Regions from separate parts of the Paenibacillus sp. CB74 genome, predicted to be linked through region 1. Evidence: riboswitches for the same ligand, from Rfam matches in the RefSeq annotation. Region 1 holds a riboswitch; the other holds the start of a gene.

Region 1 (10,879 bases):
TCTGGATGGATGGTAACGATCTGAATGAGCCTGGAACCGATGTAATCAAGCTTCGCCAGAAGATTGGCATGGTGTGGCAGAAGCCGAATCCTTTTCATAAGTCCATCTACAACAATATCGCGTTTGGCCCCCGCTACCGTGGTACGAAGAGTAAGAAGGCACTGGATGAGATTGTGGAAAAAAGCTTGCGTCGTGCTGCGCTTTGGGACGAAGTGAAAGACAGACTGAATGAATCAGCCTTGTCTCTCTCAGGTGGACAACAGCAGCGGTTATGTATCGCCCGCGCCTTGTCTGTTGATCCGCAGATTCTGCTGCTCGATGAGCCTGCATCTGCACTAGACCCGGTATCCACGGGTAAAGTTGAAGAATTGATTACCGAGCTCAAGAAGGAGCTGCGGATTGTTATTGTTACCCATAACATGCAGCAGGCAGCACGTATTTCGGATTATACAGCTTACTTTTATCTGGGCAGCATGATTGAGCACGGGGATACAGAGCATATTTTCACGAACCCGGACAATCGTCTGACGCAAGAATACATTATGGGGCGTTTCGGATAATTGGATCATGGAGTGGAGTGTCACATAGAGCAACAGACAGAGAGATGAAGAAATAAATAGAGACAGAAGCACAATGCCTGGACGTTTGTTCGGGGGTTGTGCTTTTTATTTTATAATTACAGTGGGATTTTCTGTATGCAGGATCAACATTATGCTACGATATTTAGTACAAAGATAGCGTTTACATAAATTTAAAGGAGATGTTGATAATCACTACGGATCAGAGGTCTTACTACCATGTGGCAACACAGGTCATACAGAATTACGCGATTGAAAAACCTGTCGTTTCCTATATTCGTCATAACGAGAATCTGACGTATCATGTCGTTGATGAAGCAAGCGGGCAGAAGTATCTGCTCCGTATCCATCAAGCAGCATATGCAAGTATGTCAGGCATTCAGCACACGCCTTCTGCATTGGAGGCAGAGATGGACCTGCTTCATGAGTTAAATGCAACAACAGCATTACGCGTCCAACATCCGGTACGCAATGTATCGGGAGATTGGGTCACGTTATGGACAAGTGAAGAAGGTAAAGAAATCTGCTGTACAGTACTGGAGTGGATTGAGGGCAGGGACATCCAACAGGGAGAACGCCTGACAACAGAGCAGATATATGATCTTGGTGCTCAGCTGCAGATGCTTCATCAATATGGACGTGTGGAGAATCAGACAGATCGAACTAAGGTACGCCCGGCATATGGCAATGGCCATGAGAATTTGGTCATGCTAGGGCAGCTGGAAGAGGGAGTCCGATTGGGAATTTTTACAACGGAAGACTTCGATCTGCTTCGGGAGACGTTTGAGAACATTAACGAGCAGTTAGGAGCGTACCCTCTCGATGAAAAGACCTGGGGCGTTATTCATGGAGATATTACTCGCAATAATCTGCTGATCACGGATCAGGGGATGTCCATGATTGATTTTTGTCTACACGGTTATGGTTATTATCTTTTTGATGCCGGGGGGGCAGCGCTTATATTTAATCGGGAGGAACGTGACATATTCTTATCTGGATACACAAAACAGATCGCACCACTGACGGATCGAGATATCCGTTTAATGGAAGGGTTCATGCTGATCTTTACACTTGGTTATTATGCTTTTCAGATGGCGAACGAGTCTAGGCACGAATGGATGAAAGATCGCATGCCGAAGTTATGCAGCAAGTATTGCAGACCTTATGTACAGAACGAGAGTATCTTCTACGAACTGTGAATTATAATTCAGATGTGCAGATCCGGAAGGGCTATGAACAGGTAGTTCAAAAATCATGGTTGCCTGAATACCCGAACAGTTTCGTGGATAATATCATAAATAGTAGTAAGCGCTTTATGAATTGAAGGGAAATGAAATAATCTGTTTAAAAAATTTCTTTTACCGAATTAATGTGATGAAAGCTGACAAAATATTCTGGTTTTCATCGAATCAATCGAAAATGAAGGAAAAACATCTAAAGAAATCGTTAAGTTTGTTGACACTGATCTTCCGGTCGATTAATCTTAATGAAGAAGAATGAACGATTTCCATTACTGTTCTGACATACGCTCAGAATGGTTCCATACAGCGGATGATAACGAGCGGGAGAGACCTGAGTTAGCCGAGCAATGGCTAGTGTTCAGGCACCGAAGGAGCAAGCTGCTGCGCACCCGGCCCAGTGGTTAATCTCTCAGGTAAATGTACCATCGTTGGACGCAACTCTGGAGAGTGCGCGAACTGCGCCACCCAAGGGGTATATGATCAGTCAGTCTGGTGACTTGTCTGCAATTGTAGGGCATGCACCTTGTCGTGAGACACTGCTGATCGTGAAACTCTCAGGTATCGAGGACAGAGAGAGGGCCTGTGGCCTTCTTCTGTCCTTTTTTGATGTCATCATTCAGTAATAAAGGAACATTATGGCATGGGATCTGGATGGAAATGACGAATACAATTGGAGGGTTATGAGGTGCGATTTAAAGATGTTTTCTCAATTATTGGTCCGTCGATGACGGGGCCTTCAAGTTCACATACAGCTGGAGCAGCAAGACTGGGAAGAATTGCGCGTCAGTGGCTAGGTTGTACGCCTGAACGTGCCCGGCTGACGCTCTACGGTTCATTTGCTGATACGTATCAGGGCCACGGAACAGATCTGGCACTGATCGGCGGTCTGCTGGATTATGTTACAGACGATCCGCGCATCCCGGATGCGGAGCAATACGCAGAGGAAGCGGGTATGGAGGTTGAGTTTTATACAAGCGGTCTGCCTGCTCCTCATCCCAATACGGTCAAAATTGAGTTGTGGCATGAAGGGCGTACATGTTCCTTAATCGGTGCTTCTATTGGTGGTGGTAGTGTGTCGGTGCATGCGATGAATGATTTTCGTGTCCAGATTAGTGGTGAGTTTCCGACACTCGTGCTGCGACATGCAGACAAGGCAGGGGTGCTTGCCTCGGTAACGTCCACGATCAGTTCATCTGGGGTTAACATCGGGTATATGCAGGTGGATCGGAAAGCCCGTGATGGCGAAGCACTTACTGCGATGGAGATGGACGGCGTGCCGAATCCTGATATGCTCAAGCGTCTAAAAGAGCTGGATCATGTACTGGACATTCGTGTCATCGATTTGAAGAGAGGAGTTGATTCGGATGCGATTTAAACATTTACATGAACTGAATACGATCTGTACAGCGGAATCCAAAACGATTGCTCAATTGATGATCGAGGAGCAGGTTCAGGAGACCAATACACCGGAAGCGGATGTTGTGAAACAGATGTCTGAATATTATCAGGTGATGAAGGAAGCGGTGCGTAAAGGGTTAACGGAAGATACCACATCACGTAGTGGATTAACGGGTGGAGACGGTAAAAAAATGGCCGAGTACATTCGCAAAGGTGAGACTTGCTCAGGAGATGCTTCCGCACTTGCCATGGCGTATGCCCTGTGTGTATCTGAAGTGAATGCCTCCATGGGCCGGATTGTGGCAACACCTACAGCCGGTTCCTGCGGCATCATCCCTGGTGTTTTTATCAGCTCACAGGAGCGATTTGGCTGGACGGACGAACATTTGGTGAATGGGTTGTTCTGCGCGGGAGCGATTGGTTATGTTATTGCCAACAATTCATTTATCTCTGGTGCAGAAGGTGGCTGTCAGGCAGAAGTGGGTTCCGCGATCGGCATGGCTGCGGGTGCCATGGTTGAACTGCGTGGAGGTACACCGGAACAGGTCGTTCATGCCGTTGGTCTAGCGTTAAAAAATACACTGGGCCTGATCTGCGATCCGGTCGCAGGTCTCGTTGAAATTCCATGCATCGTACGTAACGGACTGGGTGCCGTTACGGCGCTGGCTGCGGCCGACATGGCATTGGCCGGAGTGCGTAGTGCTATTCCGTCAGATGAAGTCATCGACGTGATGCTGGAAGTAGGCAGTGCGATGCCGAGCCGCCACCGGGAGACAGCCCAAGGTGGGTTGGCTCAGACACCAACGGGTCGCAAAATGATGCAGAAGCTGGCTAAACCGAAGGCCAAGCGTGCAGAGCCTGAGACGGAGTCGAAGCCAGCGGATGCTGACACAGCTACAAGTGGGACGGATACTGTTCAAGCGGAAACGGATCCTCAGGTTTAATCTGAACGGGGGTCACCGAGGAATAACCAGTGACATGATGATGTATAACGGCGATATAAAAACAAGCGTCCGCGAACCCGAATTCGGGTTCTGCAGGACGCTTGTTTAATGCCGCCAAATGATGTGAAGCTAGGCTACTTATAAGTGACTTCAGATGTATCTGTATTATGAATCTAGTCCTGGCTTACAGCCGTACTCAGTACGGCATATCCATACGCGGGCAATTCAATGGCATACACGCCATCATCCTTGGCGGTACGATGGTTTCCACCGAATAGCTCGGTCCATTCCTCGTCACCCGCCTCCAGCTCGACAATAGCCGTCTCTTCCGAGCGATTGAACAGAACCAGAATGCGTTCCTCTTCATTCTGCCGTTCGAATACCAATTGGCTGCCATCCGAGCGAGCCTGCAGGAAACGAACGGTGCCTTCTGCACGCAGGGCAGGATGAGCATGACGCAGGGAGATCAGTTTCTGATAAAAGTCTAGCAGCTCACGGTCCTGCTTCGCTTCATCCCATTCCATGCATTTACGGCAGCCCGGATCATGGTCACCGTCCATGCCAATCTCGTCTCCGTAATAGATGCACGGCGCGCCCATGTAACTGAACTGGAATAACGCAGCTAGCTTCATCTTGCGCTGGTCGCCTTCACATAGCGTGAGCAGCCGCGGGGTATCGTGACTGTCCAGCAGGTTGAATGCAACTTCGCTGGCTTGAAGCGGATAACGGGATAATTGCCGACCGATGGAGTTCGCGAACTGTTCGGCATGCATTGTATTTTTTACAAAGAAAGCATTCACAGCATCGGTAAACGGATAGTTCATGGACGCATCGAACTGGTCGCCTTGAAGCCAGGAGGAGGACTCATTCCATACTTCGCCCAGAATATAGGCATCCGGATTAGCATCTTTGACTACTCGGCGGAAATCACGCCAGAAGGCATCATCCACTTCGTCGGCAACATCCAATCGCCATCCGTCTGCACCCACTTCCTTAATCCAGTACTCGGCAACCTCCAGCAGATAGGCCTTAACCTCGGGATTCTCCGTATTCAACTTAGGCATGTGCGCTTCGAATCCGAAAGTCTCATACGTAGGAATGCCGTCTTTCACGTCCAGCGGGAATTCATGTACATGGAACCAGTCCTTGTATTTGGATTGTTCTCCGTTCTTCTGCACATCCACAAACGGGGCAAACGTCTTCCCGGAATGGTTGAACACAGCATCCAGCAAGACGCGAATTCCACGTGCGTGGCACAGCTCGACCAGTCGCTTCACGGTATCTGCGTCACCAAAATGCCGGTCTACCCGCAGGTAGTCTTCGGTATCGTATTTGTGATTGGTGGTAGCTTCAAAGATGGGTGTGAAGTAGATCGCATTAATGCCCAGATCACTGATGTAATCCAGATGGTCGATCACACCCTGAAGGTCACCGCCGAAGAAATTGAAAGGTGTCGGCTCGCCACCCCACGGTTCCACCTTTTCCGGACTAATATCCGGGTTGCCGTTCGCGAATCGTTCAGGGAAAATCTGATAGAACACGGCATCCTTAACCCATGCAGGGGGTGTGAATACAGCTCCTGCATGAATATAAGGGAACTGGAACATACGACCCGGATCGTCCGGTTCTTCTTCCTGGAAGTCCGTCTCGGTCATCCAAATCTGTTCATCTCCACTTTTGAGAAGAAAAGAGTATTTTAGTCGGTGGTAGGGAGGTTTCACCTCGCCCTCGAAGTAATCGAACATCGAGTCAGAGGTGAACTTTGTTAAAGGAACCAGCGCTTTGGTTGCATCCCATGCATATTTGTCTCCAGTCAGGGCATGTACCTCAGTCAGATCATTCTTTTTGGCGCGCAGGCGCAGATGAATTGTGTCTTGGTCATAGGCATAGGCCCAATTGCGTTTCGGTTGATGATAGATGGCTTCCAGCAGCATAATGAAATTCCTCCCGTCAGGTGTAGGTATAATATGTACTTGGTCGATTTGATTGATATAACATTCCCCACGTTAATGGATAAGCTATAATTAGAATGTGTGGTAACGTAAAGGAATTCAACATGGCTTCAACAAGATAACAAGATAACAAGATTTGAATCCATCTGTTATAGATAGCTTTTTTATGATGATGCTCAGATATATCATTAACCCAATGGGGGCGGAAAGGAAACGAATATTCGAATGAAAACCAAACTGTTATACATTGAAGATGATACGGAGATTGCAACTTGGGTCAGAGCCGATCTGGAGGAGCGTGGTTATGAGGTGGTATGGCTCGGCAGTGGTGAAGGTGCAGCGGAGGCTGCTGTTGGTTGCTCACTCATTATTCTGGATGTCATGCTGCCCGGGCTGGATGGATTTACGGTGGGCCAGCGACTGAAAAAAGAACATCCAGCCGTGCCCATTGTCATGCTCTCGGCCAGAACGTCCATTGACGACAAGTTGCACGGTCTCGATTTTGCCGATGACTATGTAACGAAACCATTTCACCCCGATGAACTGGCTGCCCGGATTGAGGTCCAACTGCGTAAGGCGGGAACTGCGGTCTCATCGGATACAGCTCTGAAGCTGGATCATCTCTCCATCTATGAGAAGGACAACCGCATCGTCAATGAGGAGACGGGGGATGAAATTGTTTTATCGGGGAAACAGTTCCACATCTTCGCTTACCTGCTACGACATATGGGCATGATTCGAACCAAAGAGCAGATCTATGAAGCCGTCTGGAACGAGCCTTATCTGGATGGGGACAAGACTTTAATGGTACATATTCGACATCTTCGCGAGAAGCTGGAGCTTGACCCGGCCAATCCAGTCGTTATTCAGACGGTCCGCGGTGTGGGATATCGTGTGAAGAAGCCATGATCCGACGGTTCAGAGCACGGAAGACGATGAATGGAGAACGCAAAGGAGAACCGCGCATGGTTCCTAAGCATAAGCAAACCAGGCAGGGCAAGCTACGCTTTGGGCGGTCCTTGATGTCCAGATATATCATCCTGATTCTGGCGGCCGTATTATTCGTGCCCGTCGTTCTGCCGATCATATCCATCATATATGTTGTCGTAGTGAACAACACAAATACGAATCAAGCGGCACCGTACGGTGATGTTACCCGGATCAGTAACCTATGGTCGCGTGAAGCGGTGAACCTGAATGGTGCTTCAGATGAGGAGATTAAGGCCCGTTTGGAGCAATTACATGCATCGTACCCCAAGTCTTCCATGTATCGTGTGAATGCGAGCGGTGAGACCCTCTTTATTCTCGGTGGTGAAGATGTAACGCTTCTGAATTCCACATCGCCGGATGGCGGGACAGACACGACATTGAGATGGTCACTGGATTCCGGGAAAACGGCAGAGACTCGAATTCCGGCCATATGGAATGTGAGCAACACGGTTCAATTCATGAAAGAAGCTTCCTATCGAGATCCGCTAACCGTAGTTACATACATCGGTGGAGGTGAAAAGGACAAGGGACAGGGCTTCATGATCATAGAAGTGCCACGATCACTTCTGCAAACGACACAGAGTAACTGGCCGATGGAGCTCCTGTATCTTGGCATTGTGATGACGATCATCTTCATGATTTTCATCATCATGTCGATTCTCTTCTTCGCGCGCATTCGCAAACGACTTATTCGCTTACAGACGGCGATGATGACCCCGGGCAAGGAGGGCATTCCGCTTCCGGTTGATATCCGCCGGTCAGATGAGATCGGTCAACTGGAGGAATCATTTAACCAGATGGTGCATCAACTGTCCGATAGCCGCCAGCGTGAGCGTGAGGAAGAACAATTGCGCAAACGTCTGATTGCGGGGCTTTCCCACGATCTACGCACCCCGCTAACGGTGATTCGTGGACATATGCATGCTTTGCATAAGGAAGCGCTAAGCGAGCAAGGTGACCGTTCATTACATCGCATGGAAGCGAAGATGGAGGATCTCGGCGGGCTCATTGACAACATGTTATCCTATAATTTGCTCACGAGCGGTAAATATACGCTGAAGCTGGAAGAGAAAGATATGCTGCGGATTGTCAGAGAAACGGCAGCGGCCTGGTATCCGGTCTGGGAGAAAGAGCAATTCGAAATTGATATTGATCTGCCGGATGAACCGTTGATCTGGCATATGGATGAACAAGGCATGCGCCGTATTCTGGATAATCTGTTCCAGAACGTGATCCGCCATGCCGCCAGCGGGAAATATATTGGCATCTCAACCCGGGAGATTCAGGGGGAGACGGCTATCGTTATTCAGGATCTCGGTCCGGGAATGCAGCAGGATTCCGACACCAAAGGCACAGGTCTGGGTTTATCCATTGTAGACCTGTTAATTCGTGAGATGGGACTGCGCAAGCGGGTAGACAGTTCCGATACGGGCGTTCGGACATACATCTACAGTGGTAAGGGAAGTAAGGACACAACGAACCCTTAAGATCTCTTTTTTAAACTAAACTTAAACTGGAGACCACCTTGGCTTTAACCTTGGAAGGTTACGATAGTTCCGAGGTGATCATACAGTGAGTGAAAATATTATTCAAACAGCGAATCTATGGAAAACATACCGGGACCGTGCAGCGGTCCGTGAACTTGATCTGCATATTAAAAAGGGAGATATCTACGGCTTCCTCGGTCCCAACGGTGCCGGCAAAACAACAACGATTCGCATGCTTCTCGGCTTGATTAAACCAACCAAAGGCGTGATCCGTGTCTTTGACAAGGATATCCGCAAGGAGCGCATGGACATTCTGCGCCGTGTGGGTTCCCTAGTGGAATACCCTTCTTATTACGGACATCTGAATGCGGTAGAGAATCTCGAAACTTTGCGCCGCATCCTCAATGTCCCGAAATCAAGAATTGCTGAAGTGCTGTCCATTGTAGATCTGACTAAGGATGCCAAACGTTCAGTGAAGGGGTATTCCCTTGGCATGAAGCAACGTCTGGGTATTGCCAGCGCTTTGCTGGGTGAACCGGAGCTGCTGATTCTGGACGAACCAACGAATGGGCTTGATCCGGCCGGTATTCAGGAGATTCGTGAACTGATCAAACGCATGCCTCTGGAACATGGCATTACCGTTCTCGTTTCCAGCCACTTGTTGAGTGAAGTCGAACAGATGGCAAGTCGTGTCGGCATTATCCGTGAAGGCAAGATGGTGCTCCAGGATACCATTGCGAGTCTGCATAGTCAGACGGGTAGTTCTATCCGCTTAACGGTTTCCGAGCCGGAAGAGGCCATGAAACTGGCGAGAGAGCAGGGGCAATTTGGTCAGCGACAAGGTTCTGCGTTAACGTTCCCTTATATGGATAACCCTTCGGTTGCACTGCTTGTGCGCCGATTGATTGAACAGGATCATGATGTGTATCGTGTTGAGGAACAGCGTCAGTCGCTGGAAGATCTGTTCATGCGGGTCATTGGCGAGGGGGCTTCCATATGACCGGACGTGCATTATCGTCGGACTGGCTCAAGATTCGGGGCAAGGGAATCTGGTTTCTCGTTTTTCTGGCCCCGTTTGGATTGACAGCGATGCAGGCGCTTAATTTTGGCTTACGGTTGGACTATCTGAAAGAACAGTATGCGGATAACCTGTGGGGCGGATTGCTCGGCAATGTAGTTGTCTTTGTACCGTTGTCCCTGATGCTGGGAGCAACCATTCTCAGCTCCATGATCGCGAGTGTCGAGCATGAACAAGGATCGTGGAAACAGTTGCTAGCGATGCCAATTTCAAGACCGGCCGTGTATCTGGCCAAGTTCTTGCTGGCTTGTCTGCTGCTGGTAATCTCCTGCCTGCTACTAACCGCAGGAATTATAGGTCTGGGTCTGATCCTCGGATTCCATGCCAGTGAGATCCCTTGGACGCATGCCATCAAGCTGGGGCTGTTGCCATTAGCTGGTGCGCTTCCCGTGTTGTCGTTGGAGTTATGGCTCACAATGGTCAATAAAAATCAGGCGCTTCCCGTCACTCTGGGAATTGTTCTCGCGATAACAGGCATGTTCGCGCTCAGTATCTCACCGTATTTTCCACTTGCTTGGGCACAGATGGCTTGGAATGGACCTAATCCATATCTGTATGCAGGCATGGGGGCAGGTCTGGGGCTCTTGATCCTGTTGTTGGGTATGGTGCATTTTAGCCGGAAGGATGTGGCCTGATATGAGCTTTGCAACAACGTATTTTCGCATTCTATCGGCTGAGCGCTTGAAGATGGGTAAGTCACCCATATGGCTCCTGATTCTGTTAAGTCCACTTATTGCACTGCTCATCGGACTATTGTCCACTCCATCGGGAACTTGGCAGGTATTGATGGGCACCATGGTATTCTTGCACGGATTACTCTTGCTGCCGATGCTGACTGGCGTGTTTACGTCCTTTGTCTGTCGTTTCGAACATGCAGGAGGAGGGTGGAAGCAGATGCTGGTTCTGCCGCTCACACGTTCAGGTGTATACGCAGGCAAACTGACGATTGTACTCATGCTTCTGGCGGGTACACAAGTGTTGTTGCTGCTATCCATTCTGCTGGCAGGCACGATTCATGGCATTACGATGCAGATACCCTGGGGATTCCTGGTGGGCAAAATGCTGCTTGGGTTATTGGCTTGTGTACCTCTTGCCGCCTTGCAGATGTTCGTTTCTCTCGTGTGGAGCAGCTTTGCTGCACCGCTCGCATTGAATTTTGCACTGACTGTGCCCAATATCCTTATCGTCAACTCAGCGGCATATGGACCGTA
Region 2 (10,879 bases), 2.1 Mb from region 1:
TGCCTTTTTTTGTGTTTCCTTGCTTGCATCACGACATATAACTTAGACGAAAGGGAGATACGACGCGATGTTTAAAAAGCTTTTTGGTGTATTGCAAAGAGTAGGTAAAGCTCTTATGTTGCCTGTAGCCATTCTACCTGCGGCAGGATTGCTACTTGGAATCGGTAACATGCTGGTTAATCCAGATTTCTTGCAATATGTAACGGCGCTCGACACCCCTTGGGTGAATTCGATCGCAACAATTATGATGAACGCAGGGCAGATCGTATTCGACAATCTGGCATTGCTGTTCGCCGTCGGTGTAGCCGTCGGATTGGCTGGTGGCGAAGGGGTTGCGGGTCTTGCAGCCATCATCGGTTATCTGGTCATGAACGTCACACTGGGTACAGCCGTAGGGGTTACACCAGCAATGATCGGCGAAGTGCCTGGTTATGCCAGCATTCTGGGTATCCCAACATTGAGTACAGGCGTGTTCGGAGGTATTATCATAGGTATTGCCGCCGCGCTCTGTTACAATCGATTTTTCAAAATTGAACTGCCGTCCTACCTGGGTTTCTTTGCAGGTAAACGTTTTGTTCCAATTGTCACTTCGGTTGTTTCCCTCTTGTTGGGGTTAGTTCTGGTGATTATCTGGCCACCAATTCAAAATGGATTGAATGCTGTGTCTCACTTCATGGTCGATACAAGCCCGACGTTGTCGGCATTTATCTTCGGTGTCGTGGAACGGTCATTAATTCCGTTTGGTCTTCACCACATTTTCTACTCCCCATTCTGGTTTGAATTCGGTGAGTATGTGAACAAAGCTGGAGATGTCATTCGTGGTGACCAGCAAATCTTCTTCAATCAATTGCGTGATGGTGTTAACCTCACAGCGGGAACATTCCAAGTTGGTAAATTCCCGTTCATGATGTTTGGTTTGCCAGCGGCCGCTCTTGCGATGTACCATGAAGCAAGACCGGAACACAAAAAGTATGTTGCAGGTATCATGGGTTCAGCTGCGCTGACCTCGTTCCTGACAGGGATTACAGAACCACTTGAATTCTCGTTCCTGTTTGTAGCACCAATCCTGTTTGCAGTACACTGTATCTTTGCAGGTTTGTCTTTCATGACCATGCAAATTCTGGGTGTGAAGATCGGTATGACCTTCTCCGGTGGGTTCATTGACTTCCTGATCTTTGGTATTATTCCAAACCGTACACCATGGTGGGACGTTATTATTGTCGGATTGATTCTTGCGGTAATCTATTACTTCGGTTTCCGGTTTATCATCCGCAAATTCAATCTCAAAACACCAGGACGTGAAGATGCAACGCCTGAAACCGAATCTGGTGGAGGCTCCGGTTCAACGGATGATCTGCCCCATAATATTCTCGAAGCTTTCGGTGGCAAGGAAAATATCAAACATCTGGACGCTTGTATTACTCGTTTGCGGATTGAAGTTAATGAGAAATCCAATGTGAAAAAAGATCGTTTGAAACAATTGGGTGCATCTGGTGTGCTTGAAGTGGGTAATAATGTTCAAGCCATCTTCGGAACACGTTCCGACACGATCAAATCTCAAATGCAGGATATCATTGCAGGACGAACACCAGCACCAACGCCAGTAGCAGCCAAACCAACTCCAGAAGAGGAGAAGGCACAAGGTGAGCAAGGCGAGCGTATCGTTGCTGAGGACATCGTCATGCCAGTCAATGGTGAGTTGATGGACATTACGAATGTACCTGATCCAGTCTTTGCTGAGAAAATGACAGGTGATGGATTCGCAATTTTGCCACATGATGGTACAATAACTTCTCCTGTGTATGGTAAGGTGTTTAATGTATTTCCTAGCAAACACGCCGTGGGCATCATGTCCGACGGAGGCAAGGAAGTGCTTGTTCATATAGGTGTCAATACGGTGAAGCTGAAGGGTCAAGGCTTTAACGTACTGGTACAGGAAGGTGATCTGGTATCGGCGGGTCAGCCGATTATGGAAGTGGATCTGGAGTATGTGAAAGCAAACGCTCCATCGATCATTTCGCCAGTTATTTTCACCAACCTGCCAGAGGGCTCCACGGTAACCCTGAAGAAGAGTGGAGTGCTCAAAGTTGGCGATCAGCCAATCATTGAGATAAAATAAGAAGTGTTACGACGATGGCAAGCAAGTGTAAATATATGCAATGCCTAAACCAAACTACTGAAAGTGAGATGATTGTAATGCAACAAACATTCAGAATTACAGACGAAGATGGTATCCACGCACGTCCGGCGACAGCCCTGGTTAATACAGCAAACAAATTCAAAGGTGCAGAATCCTTTGCAGAAGCTAACGGTAAAAAAGTAACGTTGAAATCCATCTTGGGTGTTCTTTCCCTCGGATTGGAACAAGGCGACACCATCAGCATTATCGTTGAAGGCGAAGGCGAAGCTGAAGCTCTTCAAGCTTTGACTGACGTTATGGTTAACGAAGGGTTGGGCGAAATTAATGCTTAATGTCTCCGGGATCGCGGCTTCGGCGGGTATTGCTATCGCCAAGGCGTTTATCTTGGAGCATCCTGACTACTCTGTAGAAAAACGCCAAATTAACGACGTTGACGCAGAGATCGCAAAACTCGACTCAGCTCTGGGCAAGTCCCAGGCTGAGCTTGAGGCGATCAAAGAGCGTACTTTACAAGAGCTTGGCGAGAAAAAAGCAGAGATTTTTGCTTCGCATTTGCTCATTTTGAATGACCCGGAATTGATTGATCCGGTTAAAGCGAGTATTGCTGATAACATGATCAATGCAGAATATGCTTTGAATGAAACGGCATCGCAATTTATCTCCATGTTTGAGAACATGAAGAGTGCCTACCTGCAGGAACGTGCAGCAGATATGCGTGACGTTACCAAACGTGTGCTAAATCACTTGCTTGGTATCGACTTCATGAGTCCGGCTGAGATCAATGAAGAAGTGATCGTGCTTGCGGAGGATCTGACGCCTTCCGATACGGCTCAATTGAATCGCCAATTTGTTAAAGGTTTCGCAACTAACATTGGTGGACGTACTTCTCACTCCGCAATCATGGCTCGCTCTCTTGAAATTCCAGCTGTTGTTGGAACCAAGGACATCTTGGCTCAAGCGAAACAAGGCGATATGATCATTGTTGATGGTCTGGATGGTCACGTACTGGTTAACCCTACTGATGAAGTTATTGCTGAATACCGTACCAAACAGGAACAGTATGATGCACAACGTGCAGAGTGGAGAAAACTGCGTGATGAGCCAACAGTAACCGTGGACAACGTTCATGTTGAACTTGCAGCCAATATCGGTACACCAAATGATGTAACGGGTGTTCTGGAGAATGGCGGCGAGGCTGTAGGCCTGTACCGTACCGAGTTCCTGTACATGGGTAGAGACAAGCTTCCTTCCGAAGACATTCAGTATAATGCTTACAAAGCGGTACTGGAAAAAATGGAAGGCAAACCTGTTGTTGTTCGTACACTCGACATCGGTGGAGACAAAGAACTTCCATATCTGGATCTGCCAAAAGAAATGAATCCATTCCTCGGTTTCCGCGCAGTTCGTCTGTGTCTGGACCGTCTGGATATCTTCCGTACACAATTGCGTGCATTGCTGCGGGCAAGCGTACATGGAAACCTGCGTGTCATGTTCCCAATGATCGCAACACTGGGTGAATTCCGTGAAGCAAAAGCTGTCTTGCTCGAAGAGAAAGAGAAGCTGGTTGCTGAAGGTATTGCTGTTTCTGACAGCATTCAACTCGGAATCATGGTCGAAATTCCTTCGACTGCAGTTCTCGCGGATCAGTTTGCCAAAGAAGTGGATTTCTTCAGTATCGGAACGAACGATCTGATTCAATACACTATGGCTGCAGACCGTATGAACGAACGTGTATCGTATCTGTACCAACCTTACAACCCAGCCATTTTGCGTTTGGTTAAAATGGTTATCGATGCAGCGCATCGTGAAGGCAAATGGGTTGGCATGTGCGGTGAGATGGCAGGAGACGAAACAGCAATTCCATTGCTGCTCGGCCTTGGATTGGATGAGTTCAGCATGAGCGCAACATCCATTCTGCCAGCTCGTAGTCAGATCACCAAGCTGTCCCGTGCGGATATGCAGGAACTGGCTGCTAAAGCTCTGGATATGCAAACGGCTGAACAAGTCGTTGAATTGGTTCAAAGCATTCAAGCATAATGTAATTTTAAGGGGTTTCCACCCGATTTTAAGGGTTTCTTTTTCCGATAAAAAGCTGCAGTCGTGCAGCAATTTTGCCGGTATCCGCGATTCATTGTGGATATCGGCTTTTTTTGTTATGAGCGGGGTAATATGATTCGGAGGGAAGGCAATTCGAAAAGCTCTTGCTGATTGGAATGTCAGCAAGAGCTTCTGTGAGAACAATGATTAGATTAACTGCAAGCGCAGTTCAGTACAGGTTTACGAGCTGCTGTTGTTTCATCCAGACGAGTGACCGGTGTTCCGTAAGGTGCGTTGAGTACCAACTCTGGTGTCTCTTCCGCTTCTTTGGCAATCCGTATCATCGTATCAATGAATCCATCCAGCGTTTCTTTGCTTTCGGTTTCCGTCGGCTCGATCATGATGCATTCTTCAACGTTGAGCGGAAAGTACACCGTTGGCGGGTGATATCCAAAATCAAGTAATCGTTTGGCAACATCCAGTGTACGCACACCATACTGCTTCAATCCCCGACCAGACATGACGAATTCATGTTTGCATACCCCTGGATACGGAATCTCGTAGTAAGGTGCGAGACGGGCCATCATATAGTTGGCATTCAGTACGGCACACTCCGATACACGGCGTAAGCCTTCCGGTCCATAGGTGCGAATGTAGGCATAGGCACGTACCAAAATACCGAAGTTGCCATAATACGCTTTGACCCGGCCAATGGATTGATCTCCTTCACGGTCCAGTGAATACACACCATCATCATTCTTGATCACCATCGGTTTAGGCAGGAACGGGATCAGACGGTTCTTCACCCCGACGGGTCCGGCACCAGGTCCACCACCGCCATGAGGCGTGCTCATCGTTTTGTGCAAGTTCAGATGCACCACGTCAAAGCCCATATCACCCGGACGGGTAATGCCCATAATGGCATTGGAGTTCGCGCCATCGTAGTACAGCAAGCCACCAGCTTGGTGTACGATGGATGCAATCTCCTGAATGTCTTTCTCGAACAAACCCAGTGTATTCGGGTTCGTCAGCATCAATGCTGCTGTATCCGTACCAACGGCTGCACGGAGTGCGTCCAGATCAACCAGTCCATCTGCGCGGGATGGAATCGTCACGGTCTCAAATCCTGCAACGGTTGCACTTGCCGGGTTGGTGCCGTGAGATGAATCGGGCACGATGACTTTGGTACGTTGTTCACCACGATCTTCGTGGTACGCACGAATCATCATAAGTCCAGTCCATTCTCCATGGGCACCAGCGGCTGGTTGCAGGGTTACCGCATCCATACCTGTCAGCCCCGCAAGGTCATTTTGCAAAGTATATAACAGTTCAAGTGCACCTTGAATGCTGGATTCATGCTGATAAGGGTGGATTTTGGCGAAACCATTGTAACGTGCAACATCCTCATTAATCTTCGGATTGTATTTCATCGTACAAGAACCCAGCGGATAAAATCCGTTATCTACGCCGAAATTACGACGGGACAGCGCAGTATAGTGTCTGATAACATCTACCTCAAATACTTCTGGCAGTGCTGCTGCTTCCGAACGGAGCATTTCCCGGGGAATCAACGTATCAACAGCCTGACGAGGAACGTCACATTCCGGCAGGGAATAAGCGACACGTCCAGGGCTGCTGAGTTCAAAGATCAAGGATTGTTCCGGAGCAGGAGATAAGGTCTGTGCGCTGAATGTTGTAGCTGTCTCAGATTGAGCCGGAGTGGAGACAGAGGCACCCATTTCAGATTGTCCTTGTCCTTGTATCGATGTTGTCGTTGTTGTCGTTTCCTGAGTCACAGCGATCCCTCCAATACTCGTGCAAATTCGTCGATCTCTTCTTTGCTACGTCGTTCGGTAACAGCAATAAGCATATGTCCGGCAAGCTCCGGATAATCACGTCCAAGTTCATAGCCACCAATAAAGCCCGCATCCAACAGTTTCAACTGAAGGGCATCCACGTCAGTTCCTTCAGGCAGCTTAATCACAAATTCATTGAAAGTTGGGGCATTAAATGTCAGGCTAACACCGGAAATCGCAGTTAATGTATTTAGGGTGTAATGACTCTTTTGCAGATTCAGATCCGCGACATCAATCATGCCTTGTTTACCCATAATGGACATATATACAGATGCGCTGAGTGCAAGCAGAGCCTGGTTGGAACAGATGTTGGATGTCGCTTTTTCGCGGCGGATGTGCTGTTCACGTGCTTGCAGTGTGAGTACAAATCCACGTTTGCCGTTGCGGTCCATTGTCTGGCCTACAATTCGGCCAGGAATTCGGCGCATATGAGGCTGGGATACGGCGAAATATCCGCATGTCGGGCCGCCGAGTGAAGCGGCGATGCCAAGGGGCTGCGCATCGCCAACAACGATGTCGGCACCCAGCTTGCCTGGGGCTTCCAGCAGACCCAGCGATAGCGGGTTAGCACTTACGACGAGCAGGCCCTTGTGCGCATGCACGAGGTCGGCCGCTTGTTTTACATTTTCCACGGCACCAAAGAAGTTCGGGCTCTGGATCATGACAGCTGCGGTATCATCCGATATGGCGGCTTGCAGGGCATCCCAGTCCGTGACCCCATCCTTATAACCGATCTCGATAATCTCCAGACGGAGTCCGTGCGCATACGCCTGCAATACCTGACGGGCTTCCGGATGAACGGTACGGGATACGATAAGCTGTTTGCGACGAGTTGCCGCTGCGGCCAGATTACCTGCTTCAGCAAAGGCGGTTGCGCCGTCATACATACTGGCATTGGCTACAGCCATACCGGTTAATTCACAAATGTAGGATTGAAATTCGAAAATAGCCTGTAGTTCACCTTGACTGATCTCAGGCTGATAAGGTGTGTAGGCAGTGTAGAACTCGGAACGTGAAATGACATGATTGATGACGGAAGGAACATGATGATCGTATATGCCTGCGCCGAGGAAGCTTGCGTGTGTTTCGAAATTGGCGTTGGCACCAGCTTGTTTGGACATGTGCCGTGTCAGCGCATATTCATCAAGTTTGGAGGATACGGGCAGCTCGCCCTGATAACGAATCTCCTGAGGAATGTCCTGGAACAGTTCCTCCAGTGAATCCACACCGATGGTTGCGAGCATGGCACTCTGATCCTGTTCTGTCATGGGAATGTAGCGGTGCTTGCTCATGATTGATCAGCTCCTTGAGTAAGTGTCTTTGACGTACGTGTCCGTTTATGAAAAGGGGTCTTTACGACCTCGGCTTTCAGTTTCTTCCCTCGGATCTCAATCTCAAGCGGGGTTCCCAGCGCAGCGTATTTGCTGTCGATGAGGGCAAGCCCCAGATTACGCTTCAATGTAGGTGATTGCGTGCCTGTTGTCACTTCACCGATCTGTACGCCTTCGGCGTAAATCGGATAGTGGGAGCGAGGAATACCGCGCTCCAGCACTTCGATGCCGACCAGTTTACGGGCGGGCCCGTCATTTTTTTGCTGTAACAAGGCTTCGTGTCCGATAAAAGGTCCAGCATTCAGTTTCACAAACATACCAACGCCAGCTTCAAGCGGAGAGATGGTTGCCGACAATTCCTGTCCATACAGGGGCAGCCTAGCTTCAAAGCGCAATGTATCTCGGGCACCAAGTCCGGTTGGCACCAGTCCGTGACCTTCGCCTGCTTGCATTAATCCGTTCCAGACGGTAGCGGCCTGATCTGCTGGAATATATAGTTCAAAGCCATCTTCACCGGTATAACCGGTACGGGACAACAGCAATTTTACTCCACAGACTTCGGCATCCTGCACAAAACGAAACGGTTCAATCGTGGATACATCCGTTTCGGTAACTTTTCCGATAATATCCACAGCCAGTGGACCTTGCAGGGCAAGTAGCGCCGTCTGCTCCGAATCGTTGGTCATGTTTACGCCAGGGATCAAGTGATCTTGCAGCCACGCCCAGTCCTTGTCGATATTGGAGGCGTTAACGACGAGCATATAATGCTGATCTTCCAGCTTATACACGAGCAGATCATCCACCACACCACCATCTGGATAACACATCAGGGTGTACTGGGCTTGACCGGGAACCAGCGTGGTTACATCATTGGTTGTCATTTGTTGCAAAAAAACTTCAGCCTGCTCACCCTGTACAGTGAATTCGCCCATATGGGATACATCAAACAGTCCAGCACGCTCACGCACCGCTTCATGTTCTTTCTGGATTCCGCTGAATTGCACCGGAAGCTCCCAGCCTCCAAAATCAATGCACCGTACGCCTTCGTATTGCTGATACAGGGGAAAGAGTGGTGTTCTAAGCAAATCGGACATCAAATCACCTCGTCATGGGCCGTCAAACGGCCGAATATGCAATCGTGGATCAATGAACCAGGGTATTTTTTAATTTATCAGCTAGAAGTCATTCGTAGATAAGTATGGTAAGGCAGCTATGGCAGCGCCGATTGAAATCCTGTTTTTCGTTTTTTTGGGAAAAAGGAAAAGGACAGGCCAAAGAATCGGCATGCCAAGTAGCACGCTGTATTCTAAGGCTCTGTCCCTTGTACCTGAGAGTTACCCCGCTGTATTGTACAACAGGTTTCCCCTTGGGTGATCATAACGCCCGTACAGGGCGAATAGATGCTCTCCAGAGTTGCGTCCCGTAAAAGTCCTTTTGCCTGAGAGATTCACCCCCGCTTATCGGTGGTTTACTCCTTCGGCGTTACCTCATGTACATCCCGAATCGGGTGTCACGGGTAATCTCTCCCTTTACATTCATCCGCGGGTATAACATAGTCCAATAAACACATTTACTCTCCTCATTAAAACGTGAATCCACTACTGATGTCAAGAACGATATCATTGATATTGAATTAAAACCGAATATTTATTGTATTTTGAATTATATTGTTCGTGTATTTAAAAAGACTGCGCTTACTATTCTAGTTTTCACCAGTATATGTAGAAAGAGTGTATTTAGGTTACGGTTTGGAGAGGCCGTCATCAAATAAATTGTGAGGTATCTTGACATTTGAATCCGAAATATCATACGCTATGTTCTGGGAAAAAGGTTAAGGTCAAAGAACGCATGCACTCATTAATGAAAAGCGAGGCGGATATCGATGAGCGAATTGAAAAGTGATTTCCTGTACAGTGAAGAGCACGAATGGGTGCAAACCGTAGGGGAGGATACTGTACGTATTGGCATTACCGAGTTCGCGCAGCATCAGCTGGGTGACATTGTGTTTGTGGAATTGCCTGACCTTGAATCCAATGTAAAAGCAGAAGACAGCATTGGAACGATTGAATCGGTCAAAACGGTGTCGGACTTGTTCTCTCCCGTCACAGGTTCAATTATTGCAGTCAATGATTCGTTGCAGGACTCACCTGAACTTGTGAACAGTTCTCCTTACGAGGAAGGCTGGATGATTGAGATCCGTGTTGAGGGAGATCTGACAGCAGCGTTGTCTGCATTGATGAATGCAGATGCGTATCGTAAACATACGGAAGAATAGGATCAACGGACTTGTACTTATTAACATATACTTTATAAAAAAATGAAATAAACTTCATATTGTTTCGACCTGTGTGAGCCGGATGCTTGCACAGGTTTTTTGTGCTTTCCAGGAATGGTTTTGAATAGGGATCGAGGCAGATTAGGGATGTAAATCACCTGATTGGACCAAGCTATAGGTTAGAAAATGATGCTGGAAATGACAAAAGTCATAGGCAGGAAAAGCCTTGTGTACCAATGGTTTTAGCCATTATGCATCAATAAAAACGATTACATAACCTAATGTTGTCATCATTGTTCATGACGAAAGTACGCTTTCATTTCATTGAACAGGAGAGCATTCTCGCTTAGGATTACAGCAGGGGAGAAATGATACCCCTTTCATAAGTCATAATCACTTGATCCAAGGAGGATAATACAATGAGTAATTTGGACCAATCGTCCAATTCCAAAGGTGGGCTACGGGTAGGTGTGCAGCGTTTTGGCCGATTCCTGAGTGGTATGGTCATGCCGAATATGGGAGCGTTCATCGCCTGGGGATTAATTACGGCCATGTTCATTCCAACAGGCTGGTTCCCTAACGAGACACTAGCACAGTTAGTTGATCCAATGATTAAATATTTGCTCCCACTGTTAATTGGTTACACCGGGGGTACGATGGTGCATGGTCAGCGTGGTGGTGTCGTAGGTGCCATTATGACCATCGGGGTCATCGTGGGTAGTGATATTCCGATGTTCCTCGGTGCCATGATTGCCGGACCACTGGCAGCATGGATCATCAAAAAATTCGATAAATCAATCGAAGGTAAAGTTAAAGCCGGATTCGAAATGCTGGTTAACAACTTCTCAGCCGGTATTATTGGCGGGATCTTGGGGATTTTTGCTCTACTGGGTATTGGGCCAGCTGTAGAAGCGATTAGCAAAGTATTGTCTGCCGGTGTGCAAGGTCTGATGAATCTGGGCTTGCTACCGCTGGTCAACCTGATTATCGAACCAGGTAAAGTATTGTTCCTGAACAATGCAATCAACCACGGTATTCTGACACCAATTGCAACAGATCAGGCAAGAGAATTAGGACAATCTGTTCTATACATGCTTGAATCCAACCCGGGTCCGGGACTGGGTATCTTGCTTGCTTACTGCTTCTTTGGACGCGGAATGGCCAAATCTTCTGCACCAGGTGCCGTTATCATTCATTTCTTCGGGGGAATTCATGAGATCTACTTCCCTTATATTCTGAT

The links. A riboswitch is a leader RNA that binds a small molecule or an ion and turns the genes downstream of it on or off. The one in region 1 is predicted to bind glycine.
Region 2: it holds a riboswitch for glycine, as region 1 does, so the genes downstream of both, gcvT (glycine cleavage system aminomethyltransferase GcvT) here and sdaAB (L-serine ammonia-lyase, iron-sulfur-dependent subunit beta) in region 1, are expected to answer to the same signal.

What each region holds. Positions count from the first base shown of each region.
Region 1 covers NZ_CM146009.1:4,813,242-4,824,120, reverse strand. Annotated here, with positions in the region: gene pstB (phosphate ABC transporter ATP-binding protein PstB) at 1-560, shown strand, start outside; gene ACX9NY_RS21220 (phosphotransferase enzyme family protein) at 800-1,777, shown strand; glycine riboswitch at 2,131-2,253, shown strand; glycine riboswitch at 2,258-2,392, shown strand; gene sdaAB (L-serine ammonia-lyase, iron-sulfur-dependent subunit beta) at 2,505-3,194, shown strand; gene sdaAA (L-serine ammonia-lyase, iron-sulfur-dependent, subunit alpha) at 3,184-4,161, shown strand; gene ACX9NY_RS21205 (alpha-glycosidase) at 4,335-6,095, opposite strand; gene ACX9NY_RS21200 (response regulator transcription factor) at 6,339-7,022, shown strand; gene ACX9NY_RS21195 (HAMP domain-containing sensor histidine kinase) at 7,079-8,590, shown strand; gene ACX9NY_RS21190 (ABC transporter ATP-binding protein) at 8,676-9,590, shown strand; gene ACX9NY_RS21185 (ABC transporter permease) at 9,587-10,303, shown strand; gene ACX9NY_RS21180 (ABC transporter permease) at 10,305-10,879, shown strand, end outside.
Region 2 covers NZ_CM146009.1:91,299-102,177, forward strand. Annotated here, with positions in the region: gene ptsG (glucose-specific PTS transporter subunit IIBC) at 68-2,119, shown strand; gene ACX9NY_RS00450 (HPr family phosphocarrier protein) at 2,197-2,472, shown strand; gene ptsP (phosphoenolpyruvate--protein phosphotransferase) at 2,465-4,177, shown strand; gene gcvPB (aminomethyl-transferring glycine dehydrogenase subunit GcvPB) at 4,390-5,973, opposite strand; gene gcvPA (aminomethyl-transferring glycine dehydrogenase subunit GcvPA) at 5,970-7,325, opposite strand; gene gcvT (glycine cleavage system aminomethyltransferase GcvT) at 7,322-8,458, opposite strand; glycine riboswitch at 8,677-8,777, opposite strand; glycine riboswitch at 8,781-8,903, opposite strand; gene gcvH (glycine cleavage system protein GcvH) at 9,247-9,639, shown strand; gene ACX9NY_RS00480 (PTS mannitol transporter subunit IIBC) at 10,059-10,879, shown strand, end outside.